Regions from separate parts of the Pseudoalteromonas sp. SWYJZ19 genome, predicted to be linked through region 1. Evidence: predicted binding sites of a transcription regulator. Region 1 holds the regulator's gene; each other region holds the start of a gene.
What was found. Region 1 encodes sigma-54, which starts transcription at its own class of promoters, with help from an activator protein. Its sites were predicted from a motif close to GTTGGCACGNNNNTNGNNT; they were not measured.
Positions count from the first base shown of each region.

Region 1 (5,352 bases):
ATAAAGGTCAGCCATGAGTACATTAAAAGCAGAACTATTAGCAAAGAGCTATAAAGGTCGTGAAGTTGTCAAAAACGTCGGCCTTGAAGTAAAAGCAGGCAGTATTGTTGGTTTACTTGGTCCTAACGGCGCAGGTAAAACCACCACGTTTTATATGATTGTGGGACTTGTACCTAGCGACAAAGGTAAAATCTCTATCGATGATAACGATATTACTCTTTTACCTATGCATAGTCGTGCTAGATTAGGCATTGGCTACTTACCACAAGAGTCTTCAATTTTTAGAAAACTGACTGTTTATCAAAACTTAATGGCAATTTTAGAAACACGCAAAGAGTTAAATAAACAAGCCCGAGAAGACACGCTCGATAAATTATTAGATGAATTTAGCATACAACACATTCGTGATAGCCAAGGTATGGCATTATCGGGTGGCGAACGTCGCCGCGTGGAAATAGCACGTGCGCTGGCAGCCGATCCTAAATTTATATTATTGGATGAACCATTTGCAGGTGTTGACCCGATTTCTGTATTAGATATAAAGAAAATAATAGAACATCTCAAAAATCGTGGGATTGGTGTATTGATTACCGATCATAATGTAAGAGAAACCCTTGATGTTTGTGAAAAAGCCTACATTGTTTCTCATGGGGAGCTGATTGCATCAGGTACTCCAGAACACGTATTAAATGATAAAACAGTACGCGATGTTTACTTAGGCGAGCAATTTAGGCTGTAACATTTACGCCATGTCTTTAAGCATCTGCTAGTATTAATTATAACAACATAAAAGGATTGTTAGAGATACATGAGGCAATCACTACAGCTGCGCATGGGCCAGCAACTTACAATGACTCCACAGCTGCAACAAGCTATTCGTTTGTTGCAACTCAGTACATTGGATCTCCAGCAAGAAATACAAGAAGCTCTCGACAGCAACCCGCTATTAGAGGTTGAAGAACCAGACTATTCCGAAGACGCTGCAGGTAAAAACGAGCAAAAAGCTGATACCGATGACATAACTGTTAGCGCATCTGCCGATGATGCTCCAAGCGAATACGAACAAGATAGTGGTGAAGCACTTGCAAAAGACACGCTAAGTGACGACATGGCTATGGATGTTAGCTGGGATGAGTACATGAGTGCCGCCCCTGCAGCATCATCAGGTCCAATGCCTGAAGACGAATCAATATACCAAGGCGCCTCAACAGAGACGCTTCATGAGTATTTAATGTGGCAATTACAACTAACGCCATTTAGCCCTACAGACGAAGCCATCGCTATTGCGATTGTAGAAGCAGTTGATGATTCAGGTATTTTAACACTAAGCTGCGAAGAGATTTTAGAAAGCTTTAATCAAGAAAACGAAGAAGATAACGAAGTCGAACTTGATGAAATTGAAGCAGTACTAAAGCGCATCCAACTGTTTGATCCTGTCGGTATTGCTGCACGTAGTTTACAAGAGTGTTTGTGTATTCAGCTTAACCAGTTTGATAAAGAAACACCTTACATTAATGAAACAAAAATGATTTTAACCGAGCATATTGATTTATTAGCTGCTCGTGACTATCGTACATTAATGAAGAAAACTAAGCTCAAAGAAGAAGAGCTTAAGGAAGTAATGACATTAATACATACTCTTAGCCCTAAACCTGCAGATACTATTGTAAGAGAAGAATCTGAGTATGTTATTCCTGATGTGTCAGTTAAAAAAATTAAAGGCCGCTGGGTTGTTGAGTTAAACCCAGACAGCATGCCTAAAATTCGTGTTAATAGCCAATACGCGGCAATGTCTCGCACTGTAAAATCCAGTGGTGACAGCCAGTTTATTCGCTCGCATTTACAAGAAGCTAAATGGTTTATTAAAAGCTTAGAAAGTAGAAACGACACGCTATTAAAAGTGACAAATTGTATTGTTAAGCAACAACAAGGCTTTTTTGAACACGGTCCTGAAGCCATGAAACCAATGGTTTTAAATGATGTTGCTGAAATGGTAGAAATGCACGAATCAACAATTTCGCGCGTAACAACCCAAAAGTATATGCACACACCCCGTGGTATATTTGAGCTTAAATATTTTTTCTCAAGCCATGTAAGCACCGAAAACGGTGGTGAATGTTCATCTACAGCAATCCGTGCGCTTATCCGAAAATTAATCGCAGCAGAAAACTCAGCAAAACCATTGAGTGATAGCAAAATAGCGGATATATTGGCTGAGCAAGGAATTAAAGTAGCGAGACGTACAATCGCAAAATACCGCGAATCTCTGGCTATTCCACCGTCAAATCAACGTAAAAGTTTGATTTAAGACGCAAAAAAAAGAGGGTAATGCTTATGCAACTAAACTTAACTGGTCGTCACGTAGAATTAACCGATTCACTAAGAGACTATATTAATACCAAATTTGCGAAGCTAGAAAGACACTCTGATCATATTAATAATGTTCATGTCATTCTCGATGTAGAAAAATTAAATCAAAAAGCAGAAGCCACCATACACGTAAGCGGTGCTGAGCTATTTGCCTCTACAGAACATCAAGATATGTATGCCGCCATTGACTCGTTGATCGACAAGCTCGATCGACAAGTAATTAAACACAAAGAGAAGCTTGCTCGACACTAATATGATGAAATTAAGCTCACTTATATGCCAGGACTGCAGCAAAGCTGCGGTCCTTTTTAATAGCAAAAAAAGAATTTTAGAGTTCATTAGCGAACTTGCTCACGACAAACTTCCGTATTTACCGCAACAAGATATTCTTAATGCTTTAATGAGCAGAGAAAAATTGGGTAGTACAGGTATAGGGCGTGGCATTGCCATTCCTCATGGAAGAATGAGCGGTGCAGAAGAGCCTTTGGCTTTAGTACTCGTTAGCGAAACTCCAATAAATTTTGATGCAATCGATAATCGCCCTGTTGATATTTTCGTCGCACTCATCGTACCAGATGGCGATAACCAGCAGCACTTAAAGACTCTAGCAACCATTGCTGATAAACTAAACAACAAAGATTTTTGTAAACAGTTACGCAGTGCAAAATCAGATGCTGAGCTTTACCAAGTTATTGTCAATCAATCATAGTTTTATAAAGGGTGTTAAATGGAGTTAATTATCATAAGCGGCCGTTCTGGTTCTGGAAAGTCGGTTGCTTTACGCGTTGTAGAAGATTTAGGTTATTATTGCGTAGATAATATTCCAGTTAACTTGCTTCCTTCATTAGTTCGCAGTGTGTCTGATAGCTATGATAAAATTGCTGTTAGCATTGATGTGCGTAACATCCCTAAACAACAAGATGAATTTAACGATATTCTTGAATACTTGCCTGGCTTTGCAAAACCTACGTTATTTTATTTAGATAGCGACGACCAAACATTGATCAAACGTTTTTCTGAAACTCGTAGATTACACCCACTATCAATTGACTCGTTGCCTCTTGATTTAGCCATCAAAAAAGAAAAAGAATTACTTGATGTATTAATCACCCGCGCCGACTTTATGATAGATACAACTGATTTGAGTGTTCATCAACTTGCTGAATCTATTCGTGAAAAGATTTTAGGTAAAAAAGATAAGCAACTGATTGTCACATTTGAATCGTTTGGTTTTAAATACGGTATACCAAAAGAAGCAGATTACGTATTTGATGCACGCTTTTTACCAAATCCACATTGGGAACCTGAATTAAAACCTTTAAATGGGTTAGATCAACCCGTTAAAGATTATTTGGCCAATCACAGCATAGTGCAAAAATTCACATGGCAAATTCAGACATTTGTACAAACATGGTTACCGCACTTAGAGCGAAATAACCGCAGTTATTTAACCATTGCTATTGGGTGTACAGGCGGACAACATCGCTCTGTATATTTAGCGCAAACTATCGGTGAAAGTTTTGCAATGACACATCCCAATGTTAAAATTCGCCATCGCGAACAAGAAAAATAATATAGCTGAATAATCACCTGTTCAGCTTAGGTAGAGTAAGTTATGCATTGTGAAGACACTTTTTTAATAAAAAACAAATTAGGATTGCACGCCAGAGCAGCCACCGTGCTTGCCCAATTAGCAGTGCAGTTTGATGCGACAATTACATTATTTCAAGATGACAAAGAAGCTGCAGGCGATAGCGTACTTGCATTAATGTTACTTGAAAGTAGCCAAGGCAAAGAAGTAAAAGTTGTATGTAAAGGCCCCGATTCTGAGCAAGCTTTACATGCTGTTGGAGAATTAATAGCACAACGTTTTAATGAACAAGAATAAACAGTTATAAAAATAATGCTCGCATTACTAATGCCCCAACTAAAACAGATATATAAAATAAATACGGTTAGTGACGCCAGTTAACTCACCTCTCCCCATAAAGTAATATAAAAATTTATAAAGGACGCCAATGCCTGAAGCTTTTGAACAAGATTACCCACTACAGCAACTAAAACAGGTGACTAAGTCACTCAATAGTGGTCAATTTGTTCAAGTTAGGCGCATGCTCGCAAAAACAGCTCCTTGTGATACCGCATTATTATTAGAATCATCACCACATAAAATTCGCCGACTCCTTTGGCAGTTGGTTGATCCTGATGTGCAAGGCGATGTTCTTGAAGAACTCTCAGAAGATGTTCGTTTAGGCATTATTGCCCAAATGGAACCTAAGCACATTGCAGCCGCAACAGAAGATATGGGCCACGATGACTTAGGTGAAGTATTACGTAGTCTGCCGGACACCGTTTATAAAGACGTTGTTAGCGCGATGGACATTCAAGACCGTGAACGTGCAACACAAGCACTTTCGTATCAAGAGCGTTCTGCTGGCGCGCTAATGAACACCGATACGGTGACCATTCGCCCTGATGTTACGCTTGATGTTGTACTTAGGTATATTAGGCTACGTGGCGAGTTACCAGAAGGTACCGATGACTTGTACGTTGTTGATAAGCATAACTGCTTTATAGGCGCTTTATCGCTGAGTACATTATTAACTAACCCGCCAGAAAAGATTGTTCGCGATTTAATGGATGAAGATTGTGAATCCATTCCAATCTCAATGGATGAAAGTGAAGTCGCGCAATTATTTGAACGTCATAATTGGATATCGGCCCCCGTAGTCGATGATAACGATCAGCTCCTTGGCCGTGTCACTATCGATGACATCGTTGACGTAATCCGCGAAGATGCTGAGCATAGTTTATTGGGCTTAGCCGGCCTTGATGATGAAGAAGATACCTTTGCGCCAGTACTAAAAAGCTCTAAAAAACGCTCAGTTTGGTTAGGTGTCAACTTACTAACTGCACTTGCAGCTGCTTTTGTAGCTAGCTTTTTTGAAGGCACTTTAGATGTTTTACCTATTTTAGCTGTAC
Region 1 is NZ_JADYXI010000002.1:181,351-186,702, reverse strand. It holds gene lptA (lipopolysaccharide transport periplasmic protein LptA) at 1-17, shown strand, start outside; gene lptB (LPS export ABC transporter ATP-binding protein) at 14-739, shown strand; gene I6F45_RS02715 (RNA polymerase factor sigma-54) at 809-2,308, shown strand; gene hpf (ribosome hibernation promoting factor) at 2,335-2,622, shown strand; gene ptsN (PTS IIA-like nitrogen regulatory protein PtsN) at 2,627-3,079, shown strand; gene rapZ (RNase adapter RapZ) at 3,098-3,943, shown strand; gene I6F45_RS02695 (HPr family phosphocarrier protein) at 3,986-4,258, shown strand; gene mgtE (magnesium transporter) at 4,389-5,352, shown strand, end outside.

Region 2 (5,352 bases), on a different contig from region 1:
AAAAAAGTGTGATGTCACAACTACAAACTGGCCGTTTGTATGGTAAAAAATGGCCAATGCGCAAAGAGCTTGCGCCCTTATTTTTAGAGTTTAGAGTAATTAGAGCGACTGAGCTTGCCATTACAGTAATGCCAATCTTAGCCATGCTAACATTGTTTTTTCAGCTAAATTACTTGGGTTCTGATTTTTTACCGCAAGCCATTGCAAGTGCATTATTTTTTATATCGCTACCATTACAAGGTTTATTTTGGTTGGGTAAGCGAGCGCAAACGCCTTTAGAGCCTGCGATGCAAAAATGGTATAACGAGCTGTACACTAAAATGGCAGCTAATGGATATCAAACGCAGTTAAGTGAAAACAAGCCCCGTTATATGGAGCTTGCCAATTTACTTAAAGATATGTTTGATAAAATGGACAGGGCGTTTACTAAAGAGCAGTTTTAGAGAGTTACATCATTATCTATTTTGGTAAACTGAGTAATATAAAACGATAAGGTGACAGTGTGTTCACCTTTTTCTTCGAGTGCTGTCCAGTGCTCGGGTCTAAATTTCCATGCAAATGGCGTCATCATTATTAAGTTTTTAATATCAGTAAAGCTAAGCGCTACATGCTCTGTTAAAAGGATCTGCTCTGATTTTTGAAACCCTTTTGGAGTGGCTATTTCAGTATGTTCGTTTACTTCTGAATATATATACGATTTTAGCTCTTTTAAATGACAGGGTCCTGGGCTTGCAACCACTAATGTTGCGTTTTGATTTGCTAGGCGTTCAAGCTCTTGCTCAAATAAAGGTGCAAATACGCTAACAAGTACATCAGCAAATTGGCTTTTAAAGGGAGCTTGGCTGATTGATGCCACACTAAAATGGCAATTAGGGTAGCGCTTTGCTGCATATTTAACCGCTGATTTTGAAATATCGACACCGTATACAACAGCATTTGTTTTATTCGCTATTGCTTGGGTATAAAACCCTTCACCGCATCCTAAATCAATAATAGTTTTTGCACTTATATTACTGATTATATCACTAAGGCTTTGCTGTAAAAAACGATAATACCCACGCTCTAAAAATGCACGTCTGGCTTGTACCATTTCAAGTGAATCACCCGGCTGTTTTGAATTTTTCTGTTGCACAGGCAGTAAATTAACATAGCCTTCTTTAGCAAAATCAAAGCTGTGGTTGTTAGCACAACGAAGTGTTGAATCAGTTTTCAAAAGTGCTAGGTTACACAGGGGGCATTGATATTCAAGACTCATGAGCCTAGGTAGTCCTTATCGTAAAAAGTTTTTACCCAATGCGGGCGATAGGTGATCATAATTGTTATAGCCATGCCGTTGAGCATTGCTTCAGGAAACCAAATTATGGCACTTAAATAAACGTAGTTATCTGCAAGTTCTTGCCAATTGTATTGCCCTATAGCTAAGTAAAATAAAGCACCTAGGCTTATTTTTATACAGGCTATAAATCCTGCGGTTATAAACGCACAAACAAATATATAGACAAAAAAATGACGAGGTAAATATTGGTAACTAATTATAAAGCCAAGATAGCTCAATAAAATAGGAATAAACGCACCAATAAGCAGTTGTACTGGTAACAGCTCAAGTTCAATTTGACCAAAGGCAGCGAGTAGGGCTGTGGCAAGTAGGCTACTTAAAATAGTCAACCGCCAGCCTAAAATTAATGTAGCAGCCGTAACACCTAGTATGTGTAAATCAAGGCCAGTTAAAATGCCAGCCTTTATTCGCCAAAGCACTGCAAACACTAACGCACACGCAAGTACGCCAGTTTGACGGACTGGCGTATTAAGCAATGTTTTATATGTTTTTTTATCAAAGCTTAATAGAGCAATAATAATTACAAGAGCCCAAAGTAGCCCCTGCATTGTTAGGCTGAGCATAATAATTACTTAAATGTTGACCATATAGGGGCATGATCTGACGGTTTTTCAATACCGCGAAGTTCGTAATCAATACCTGTATCTATGCAGCGTGCTGCAAGCTCATTGGTTGCAAGCACTACATCTATACGAAGTCCTCGATTATCTACAAACCCTTTAGAGCGATAGTCAAACCATGAGTATTGATCGTCTGTTTCGGGGTTTTGCTCTCTAAAGGTGTCTTTAAAACCCCAATTGAGTAATGTTGCAAGCCATTCACGCTCTACCGGTTGGAAAGAACATTTACCCGTTTTTAACCAACGTTTAGCATTTACTTCGCCAATACCAATATCTAAATCGGTAGGTGATATGTTGATATCACCCATAACGATGACGTCTTGATCGGGTGTGTGATTGGTTTCAAGGTGTGTCATTAAATCTTTATAAAATTGACGTTTATAAGGGAATTTAGCTTCGTGATTAATATTATCACCTTGTGGGAAATAGCCATTCATGACAGTAAGGTCGCGACCGTTTTCTTGTTCAACAGTGACGCTTATCATGCGTTTTTGCGATTCATCTGTATCGGTGGCAAAACCTTTTAAGACCGATTTAGGCTCTTTTTTGCATAACATAGCTACGCCATAATGCGCTTTTTGACCATGAAAGTAGACGTGATATCCCATTTTTTGTACATCTTCTAATGGGAATGCTTCGTCGTGAACTTTAATCTCTTGCAAGCCAATAACGTCTGGTTGATGTTTGTCGATAATTGCTTGTAATTGGTGAAGACGAGCACGCAGACCATTGATATTGAAAGAAATCACTTTCATAAAATTTACCTTAAAATTGGTTCTATTTAATAGATTAAATTGTATCAGTAAATACGCGTACATAACATGACTGAATTGAGATAATAGCTGCGCAAATGTTGATCAAATGATGGGTAAAGTTTAAACATTGTGAATACAATATTAATTATTTAAATAAATAAAAAATTCAATTGAACTTAACTTTATTGAATATATAATGCGCGAAATTCACTTGTTTAGCTCGTTCAAATAGGATCTCTCATGAAAACTCAACTACTTTTAGCCACTGCTTTACTAGCATCTGCAACTGCGTCAGCTCAAAGCAATACTTACTTTAGCCAAGATAACAAAATTGAGTCTAAGTTATGTGTACTAAGTGCAAACGAAGGCTTTAGCGTTGCTCGTAAAGAAGCTGCCCAGCACGGTGTTTACCTATCTCGTTTTTCTAAAAGCATTTTATGTAATGGTGAAGATATTCGTGATATTGCTAAAAAAACGATATTAAGCAACGCATCAGTTGAGAAAGTAGAAGTATTTGCAAAAGACGCTCAACAAGAAACTCAATTATGTATGACGGCTTTAAAACAAGGTTTAGCACCTGTTCGTCAAAAAATTGGTAACCTAAACTCATTAAAATGTAATGGTCAAAACGTTACTGAGTTTGTTAAACGCTACCAAAACGCAGCAATCTAATTATTAGCTTAACTATAATAAGTAAATTTGAAATGCCTGGTTTTTACCGGGTATTTTTTTGCAAAAATTACAAGGTTGTTTGCAAAGCTTGCAAGCTTAACTTATTGAAACTGTTTAATAAATATACCGATCGAGATTAAGTTATTGATTATTATAAGTTAACTATTATTGGCATTGGATTTGTATTAGTTAAAGTGACATTTAATTAATTACGAAGGATACGTCTTATGAAAAAGTTAACATTAGCAGCCACTATTTTAGCATCATTAAGCCTAGCGGCTTGTTCATCTAATCAAGGTCTTGAAAGAATAGACAGTGACTTTGCAAGTTTAGATAATGATAGCGATGGCTACATCTCAAAAGTTGAAGCTGATGACGATAGCATTTGGGGCCATTTTTCAAATATTGATACCAATATGGATAACGAAATTAGCCGCAAAGAATTTAACACTTATATGAAGCTTAATAATGGCAAAGTAGCCACTGATTCTGAAGTAAGTGAGTCGGCATTTAAAGCTGAAATTGCTAAATTCGATAAAATTGAAAGCAGCTTTGCAAGTCTAGATAACGACAGCAATGGCTATATCTCGGTAGTTGAAGGTAACGATGATGATATTTCAAATCATTTTGGTTACATGGATAAAAACCAAGATAAGCGCATTAGTAAAAGCGAGTTTATGGGTTACATTAAAAAATACGGTAACGCAGTAGCTGAAGATGATGCATTAGAAGCTTTTAAAAGTAACTAATAGTTACCATTTTAGTAAGTAAGATTAAAGCCAGTGCTAGTCACTGGCTTTTTTGTGTTTTAAATTTAGTTATTTGATAGATATATTTTCCTAGTTTGGTGTTGTTCTGTCATAATAGATGGCTGTGTATTTTTATTTGTTAAGAGTGTGTATGGCGGGTCGGCGAATTAGTGATGAACAACTAGTTGAGATCATTGAAGCAGCTATTTTTGTTGCAGATAAGCCTGTTAGTAAACGCCACCTTAAAGACATCGTATTAATAGATTTAGCTATTTCTATGACGCGAATAAATGACGCAATAGATACAATACAAGAACATTTTCAAACTCGTGGTATTCGCTTAGTTGAAGTTGGTAGTGGGTATCGGTTTCAGGCATGCAGTAGTTTAAGCCCTTGGTTAAATAACTTGTGGCAAGAACGCGCACCAAAATACTCGCGTGCTTTACTGGAAACATTATCACTTATTGCATACCGGCAGCCCATTACACGCGGCGAAATTGAGCAAGTAAGAGGTGTTACTACGGGTTCGAATATTATTAAAACCTTACTCGAAAGAGAGTGGGTTAAAGTGGTAGGGCATAAAGAGGTTCCGGGAAAGCCGGCTTTATATGCAACTACTAAGCAATTTTTAGATTATTTTTCGTTAACTGGACTTGAAAATTTACCTGCGTTGCCAACAGAGCAGCAAAGTAAAATTAACCAGTTATTGAGCGATCCTTCTGTGAGAGAACCATCCGAATGAGTATTATACAAGGTGAAAAGTTACAAAAAGTCTTAGCCCGTGCAGGCGTAGGCTCACGCCGTGAAATGGAAAAATACATTGACGCAAACCGCGTTAGTGTAAACGGTAAAGTGGCAAAGTTAGGTGACCGTGTTGAAGAAACCGATTTGATTCGTGTTGACGGTCACAGTGTAAAAATTGAAGAAAAAGCAGACCGAATCTGTCGTGTAATTATGTATAACAAACCAGAAGGTGAGTTAAGCACACGTAAAGATCCTGAAGGGCGTCGTACTGTATTTGACCGACTTCCGCGTATTGATGGCGATCGCTGGATTGCGGTTGGTCGACTAGACGTTAATACATCGGGTTTAATGCTTTTTACAAACGATGGTGAACTGGCAAACCGTTTAATGCACCCAAGCTATGAAGTAGAGCGTGAATACTCTGCACGTGTATTTGGTGAAGTAACCAACGAGACGGTTAAAAACTTACTACGTGG
Region 2 is NZ_JADYXI010000022.1:69,714-75,065, forward strand. It holds gene yfbV (terminus macrodomain insulation protein YfbV) at 1-443, shown strand, start outside; gene I6F45_RS18065 (putative RNA methyltransferase) at 440-1,255, opposite strand; gene I6F45_RS18070 (energy-coupling factor ABC transporter permease) at 1,252-1,899, opposite strand; gene xthA (exodeoxyribonuclease III) at 1,905-2,711, opposite strand; gene I6F45_RS18080 (exonuclease III) at 2,952-3,383, shown strand; gene I6F45_RS18085 (EF-hand domain-containing protein) at 3,611-4,132, shown strand; gene scpB (SMC-Scp complex subunit ScpB) at 4,284-4,874, shown strand; gene rluB (23S rRNA pseudouridine(2605) synthase RluB) at 4,871-5,352, shown strand, end outside.
Region 2: I6F45_RS18085 (EF-hand domain-containing protein) is a predicted target of sigma-54. The motif match lies at 3,551-3,569, and genes of this name have one in related genera.

Region 3 (5,352 bases), on a different contig from region 1:
ACTGGGCAGCCTTCAGATCCTCCGCTAACCCACATACAACCAACTGATGAAGCCATTCTTAGTAATGAAAAAGCTAAGCCTCCAATTGAGCCAAACACCCTATTAAGTAAAGCCTCTGAACCATCTGTCAAACAGCACAAAGTTGTAGAGCAAAAAGTGGCAGCGATATCTAAATTGCCTATTTCAAGCCCTAACGCTTTCTCTGAAGAATTTGTTTCAACTGAGGGTGGAAAAGAATTTGTTTCAACAAAAGCATTGGACGACGTATTTAAAAATGATACTTCAATATTACTGCAGCGTATGTCTAATATTGAATACTCTGAAATAGCACAAATACGTAAAGATAAGCTAAACGATTTTATTCTAAATGAATTAAAAGACGTCACTATTTTACAGCAAGATCTAGAGTGTGCAGGGAAGGTTTGCGCACTAGAACTTACTTATACACAAAGTAGTAATCAAGCATCTATTGAGGCTCTTTCAAGTTTTTCTAAAAACTATTCTTTTCAGCAATTTACTGAAACCGAAAGTGGTGATAAAAAATTAAAAGCATTATATATTGAAACTGAAGACCCTAGCCTATTAACTCTTTTAAATAACTAATTCACGCTGACAAGTATAATACTTAAAGCTATTTTCAGTCCTATATTAGAGTCTAGTTTTCCTGCTATAAAGCAGTAAAACTAGACCCCATAAGTATATTAAGTCACGAATAACCGGCATCAATCACTGCCCACTTTTAAAAATACCAAAGAATAGCTCACGTCCACTATTTTATGGTATCAAGCTGGGTTCATTTGTTTTATAACAATCTCTGCAGCTTTAAGGCTAAATAATATTTAAGTATGCGCCGTTTGCCATGCTGAGTGAATTCTCATTACAGGGCAAGCGATTAGCTTTTTACAGGCTAAAGCTTTACGTATTGCTCCTTGGCCTGTTGTAAGTGTATTTGTAGAACAACACAAAGACGTTATTGCACTTGATGAACAACTTCGTTTAGTCGACTACATTAAAAGCATTCGTGAGCAATCTCTTAAAGATATGATCCCTGAAGACTTACTTGCGTTTAGCGGTAAGCACATAGCATCACTTGATCCAAGCACATACAACTTTGACGTTGAATGGTTTGCATCTACAAAGAGTGCGAAGAGCTTCCATCAAATGCTTGGAGATTTACCAGGTGCTTTTGACGACGCACTAGCAAATATTCCACTTGAAGGTGATATTACTCAATATGAGTATCAACAATTTGTTGCTGCTTATTCAAAAATATTCACCGACAACAACGAAAAACCAACACTTGCGCCTGCAACACGACTGCTTGCAATGCGTCGCCCTGATTTATTTACTCCGATTACAAATAATCGATTAGATGCATTATGTGGTGCCCTTGGTGTTTCTAAACTTAAAAATAGTGATTTTGAGCGTTACTGGCAAGATATCGTAAAAGGTATTCAAGCTATGTCATGGTATAAAATGGCTAAACCTAGTAACGAGTTAGAAGAACAATTGGTTGCTATTAAAGCATTAATTCCATGTTTCTTTCACTACGCTGATGCTAAAACACCAGATAATTCTAACTACATTAAACTGCTAACCAAGCCTAAACGTACTACAACTACAACAGGTAAAACTCAGCGTAGAGGTAAAGAGTCTGCAGAAATTTTAGTAGACCGTGCTCTTGCTGCTGACGATATTCCTGAACACATTCGCAGTAAACGTGATTCAATTGTGAGTGAAGTACAAAAAGGTCGCAGCGTAAACGAAACAATTAGCCTTATGCGCACTATATTCGGCTAAAACCTTCTAATTTAGCCGTACTTTTATGGTGCGGCTAGGTTAATTTATGCACCAGCAATGTGCGCAACATCTTCCTTCATGTTATATCCCCATCCTATTCATAAAATTCAAGCTCATGTTTTTAATAAATAAAAAATAATTTTTAATAAAAAATAATGAAGCTGGCACATACAGTGCAATTATCCCGTTAGTTAAACAATAAAAAGCCGTCAGCCTAAAGGTTCCGATTACATAATAAAAACCTTGGCGAGCAAAAATCATATAACGGGAAATGGACATGCTAAAACTAAAAAAAACCATCGCTATAAGTGCTATAGCATTAATGGGCGCAACATCTTTAACATCTACAGCTGTGCATGCTGAAGTAACTGCTAATGCAGCGGCAACATCAAACTACTTATGGCGCGGTCAAGAGCAAACTGGGGGCGATGCAGCTATTTCAGGCGGTATTGATTATGCCAATGAATCGGGCTTTTATGCAGGTACTTGGGCTTCAAATGCATCGTGGGCAGATGAAATGACCTATGAGCTTGACTTATATGCAGGCTTTGGTGGCGATATTAACGAAAGTGTTAGCTACGATGTTGGTTATATTTATTACGCTTACCCAGACGCAGCTTCTGAAGCAGACGCAGATTTCTCTGAAATTTACGGTAGCATCAGTGTTGAAGGCTTTACCTTTGGTGCTTCTGTATTAGCAACATCAGCTGCAAGTGGTGATGGTACAGACTTTGGTGATTCACTTTACCTGACAGCTGACTACGGTTTTGCTGTTGGCAGTAACGGCACTGAAATGGCACTTCACTTAGGCCATTACTCTGGTGATTTTATTGGCGATGATAATATCTTAGATTACGGTGTATCAATTTCGAAAGACGGTTTTACTTTTGGTTTGTCTGATACAGATATGGATGATTCAGATATTAAAGCTTACGTTGCTTATTCTGTAGACTTTAATTTATAAGAAAGAATGTGTTACTTGCTGCAACACGAAGGGCCTTTTGGCCCTTTTCTCGTTTTATAGCTGTTTTGCCTTAAATGGTACCTTATTACATTGTACTTCTACTGTTTTAGGGTACCAAGCTGGGCCGATTTGATTCACAACCACCTCAGCTAAACCATTAGTAAACGATTTATACGTATGAGCGCTTTGCCATTCACCTTGTGGGCAATGTGTTGTTAAATCTAACGGCTCTGATCCCTCGTACAACGCAAGTGCAAAATTATGATGCCACTGTGAGCTTTTTAGCGTTTTATTGCTTACTTTGCTTTGTGCTCCGTTATCAAAGTAAATATTTGTACATCCCGTTAAAATAATCAGTGTGCAACCGGCTGCAAGTAGCTTGATACTCATAATGTTTCCCCTATTACTTGCTCTTGGCACCACACTTTAATGGTATGGGGCGAGTATATTCCAAGCGTAATTAAACTCAGCGCTCCATCACTAAACGTTTGTTGTGACTGCATTTGAATAACCGGTGTATTTGAACATATTTGTTTTACGTCTACGCGTTGCTCGCCTACCAATCCCCAAAAGTAAAATGAGCGACTATCTTCGTAATTAGCTTGGCTCGTTATTTTTGCTGTTGCCTGTGGCTGAACGGTTACCGCAGAACAAGCACTCAGGCTTAATGCTATCGCCCCTATAATTAATGGTTTCATACTCTTTCTTATAAACTAAATACCAGTAAGGTAACTTTATAAGAGAACATAAAATATTAGCGTAAAAAGCTGTGGGGAATATGTAGAAACGCTATGAAGTTTTATACAGTTTATTACACATAAAGGCCGCATAAATGCGGCCTTTAAATTAGTCAGTTTAAGTGGTTAGTAGATAGACCTTAAAATTTAGCTAGGTTATTTTTACTGTCCTTGTCGACTAGCTTAATGTAAGGATCAACCCCCGCAAATAGTGGCTTTTCTTTTACTTTAAGCTCAATAGTATTAGTACCTGATACTATTTGGTGCTTTTGAGAGTAAATAACAAAATCTTCAGCTAGTAGGTTTTCAGGGTCATCGCTAAACAATGCAATATCAATTAGCTCATCGAGCGGCTGTTCAGTTTCTTCACCTTGGCCATCCGCACGCTGTTTAACGGCTTCTACGCTAAGTGTTACAGTATAAAATCCTTCGCTATCAACGCTATCTGTAACTGACACATCTTTCATCTCAAGCTCATATAAGGTGATATATTTAAACTGATCGTCAATAAAACTTTGCTCTGCTTGTGTTGCGTCTTGTTTTAAATAGCTAAGTAAATCAAGTGTTGTTGGGTATGGTGTTGATTGGTACTGAAACTCATTTAAAAATGCTTTGAGTGCATCATTTAACCGTTTTTCACCTAAACGATCATAAATCGCCATCATTACCACAGATCCTTTATTGTAATGAAGATATTGTTGAGACTGCGTTTTATATAGTGGCATTTCTTCAAAGGCTTCCCCTGTACGCCCTATTAAGTACCTATCAAGCTCATATTTTAAAAACTTACGTAGCTTCTCTGCGCCAAAGCGTTTTTCAAGCACCATAAGCGCACTGTATTGTGAAAGCGTTTCTGACATAACTGCGCTCCCCTCAACATTTGCTCCCGACACTTGATGCCCCCACCACTGGTGCGCTACTTCATGTGCGGTAACATAGTAAGGGTAGTCAACTTTACTCTCATCTCTTAAGTCTGTAATAAACCCCATGCTTTCTGAGTAAGGGACTGTATTGGCAAAACTTTGTGCAAACGAGCGATACTTAGGAAATTCAATTATACGTAGCTGCTTATGCTGATACGGCCCAAATGCTTGTGTAAAGTAATCTATCGAGTCTTGTACCGACTCAATCATGCGGTCAACATTCCATGCATGATTTTTGTGGTAATACACCTCAATATTTACCCCATTATGCTCAACCTTTTTACTTTCAAGTTCAGCCGAAAGCACCGCATAAAAGTTTAAAATAGGCGCATCCATTTCATAAACAAAAGTACGGCGCCCGTCTTTTACACTTTCACTTTGTAAATACCCTGGGGTAATAGCAAATTGCGACTCGTCGGTTGTTACCGTTGCCTTAAAGTTAATAAACCCATTAGCTGCACCAAAATCACTTTGAGTATAGTACTGACTGTCTTCTAGCTTATGGGCACGTTCAAGTTCTGGTAAATCATGCTTACGGCGTTCAAATTTATCAGCTACCTGTAAACCACGGCTATAACCAAAGCTAGGAAGGAGTTCCAAGTTATTAATAAAAGTGCCATTGGCAACTAATTGTGTATCAGAGCCTTTATCAGTAAAGGCTGTATGATCACGAGTAACCGACAGTTGCCCTTCTCTTATTTCGTTTGGCATAAGCGGCTGCTCAAACTCAAACCATGCTGAATAAAGCGCTGGTAATTTTTCAACTATCTTACCGCCTGCCATAGCTACATCCCAACTTTTAGCGTGTTGAGGTGAGCTTATTAACACTCGCGTAATTGGCTCGTTAGAGGTATTAGTAAATTTAATTTTTGCCACAGCACTTAAAGCACGCTTTTTTGGATAAATATCAACAGTTAAGTCAACATCG
Region 3 is NZ_JADYXI010000019.1:15,231-20,582, forward strand. It holds gene I6F45_RS16540 (hypothetical protein) at 1-603, shown strand, start outside; partial or broken gene I6F45_RS16545 (hypothetical protein) at 889-1,800, shown strand; gene I6F45_RS16550 (TorF family putative porin) at 2,078-2,764, shown strand; gene I6F45_RS16555 (Bor/Iss family lipoprotein) at 2,819-3,154, opposite strand; gene I6F45_RS16560 (Bor family protein) at 3,151-3,462, opposite strand; gene I6F45_RS16565 (ABC transporter permease/M1 family aminopeptidase) at 3,642-5,352, opposite strand, start outside.
Region 3: I6F45_RS16550 (TorF family putative porin) is a predicted target of sigma-54. The motif match lies at 1,961-1,979, and genes of this name have one in related genera.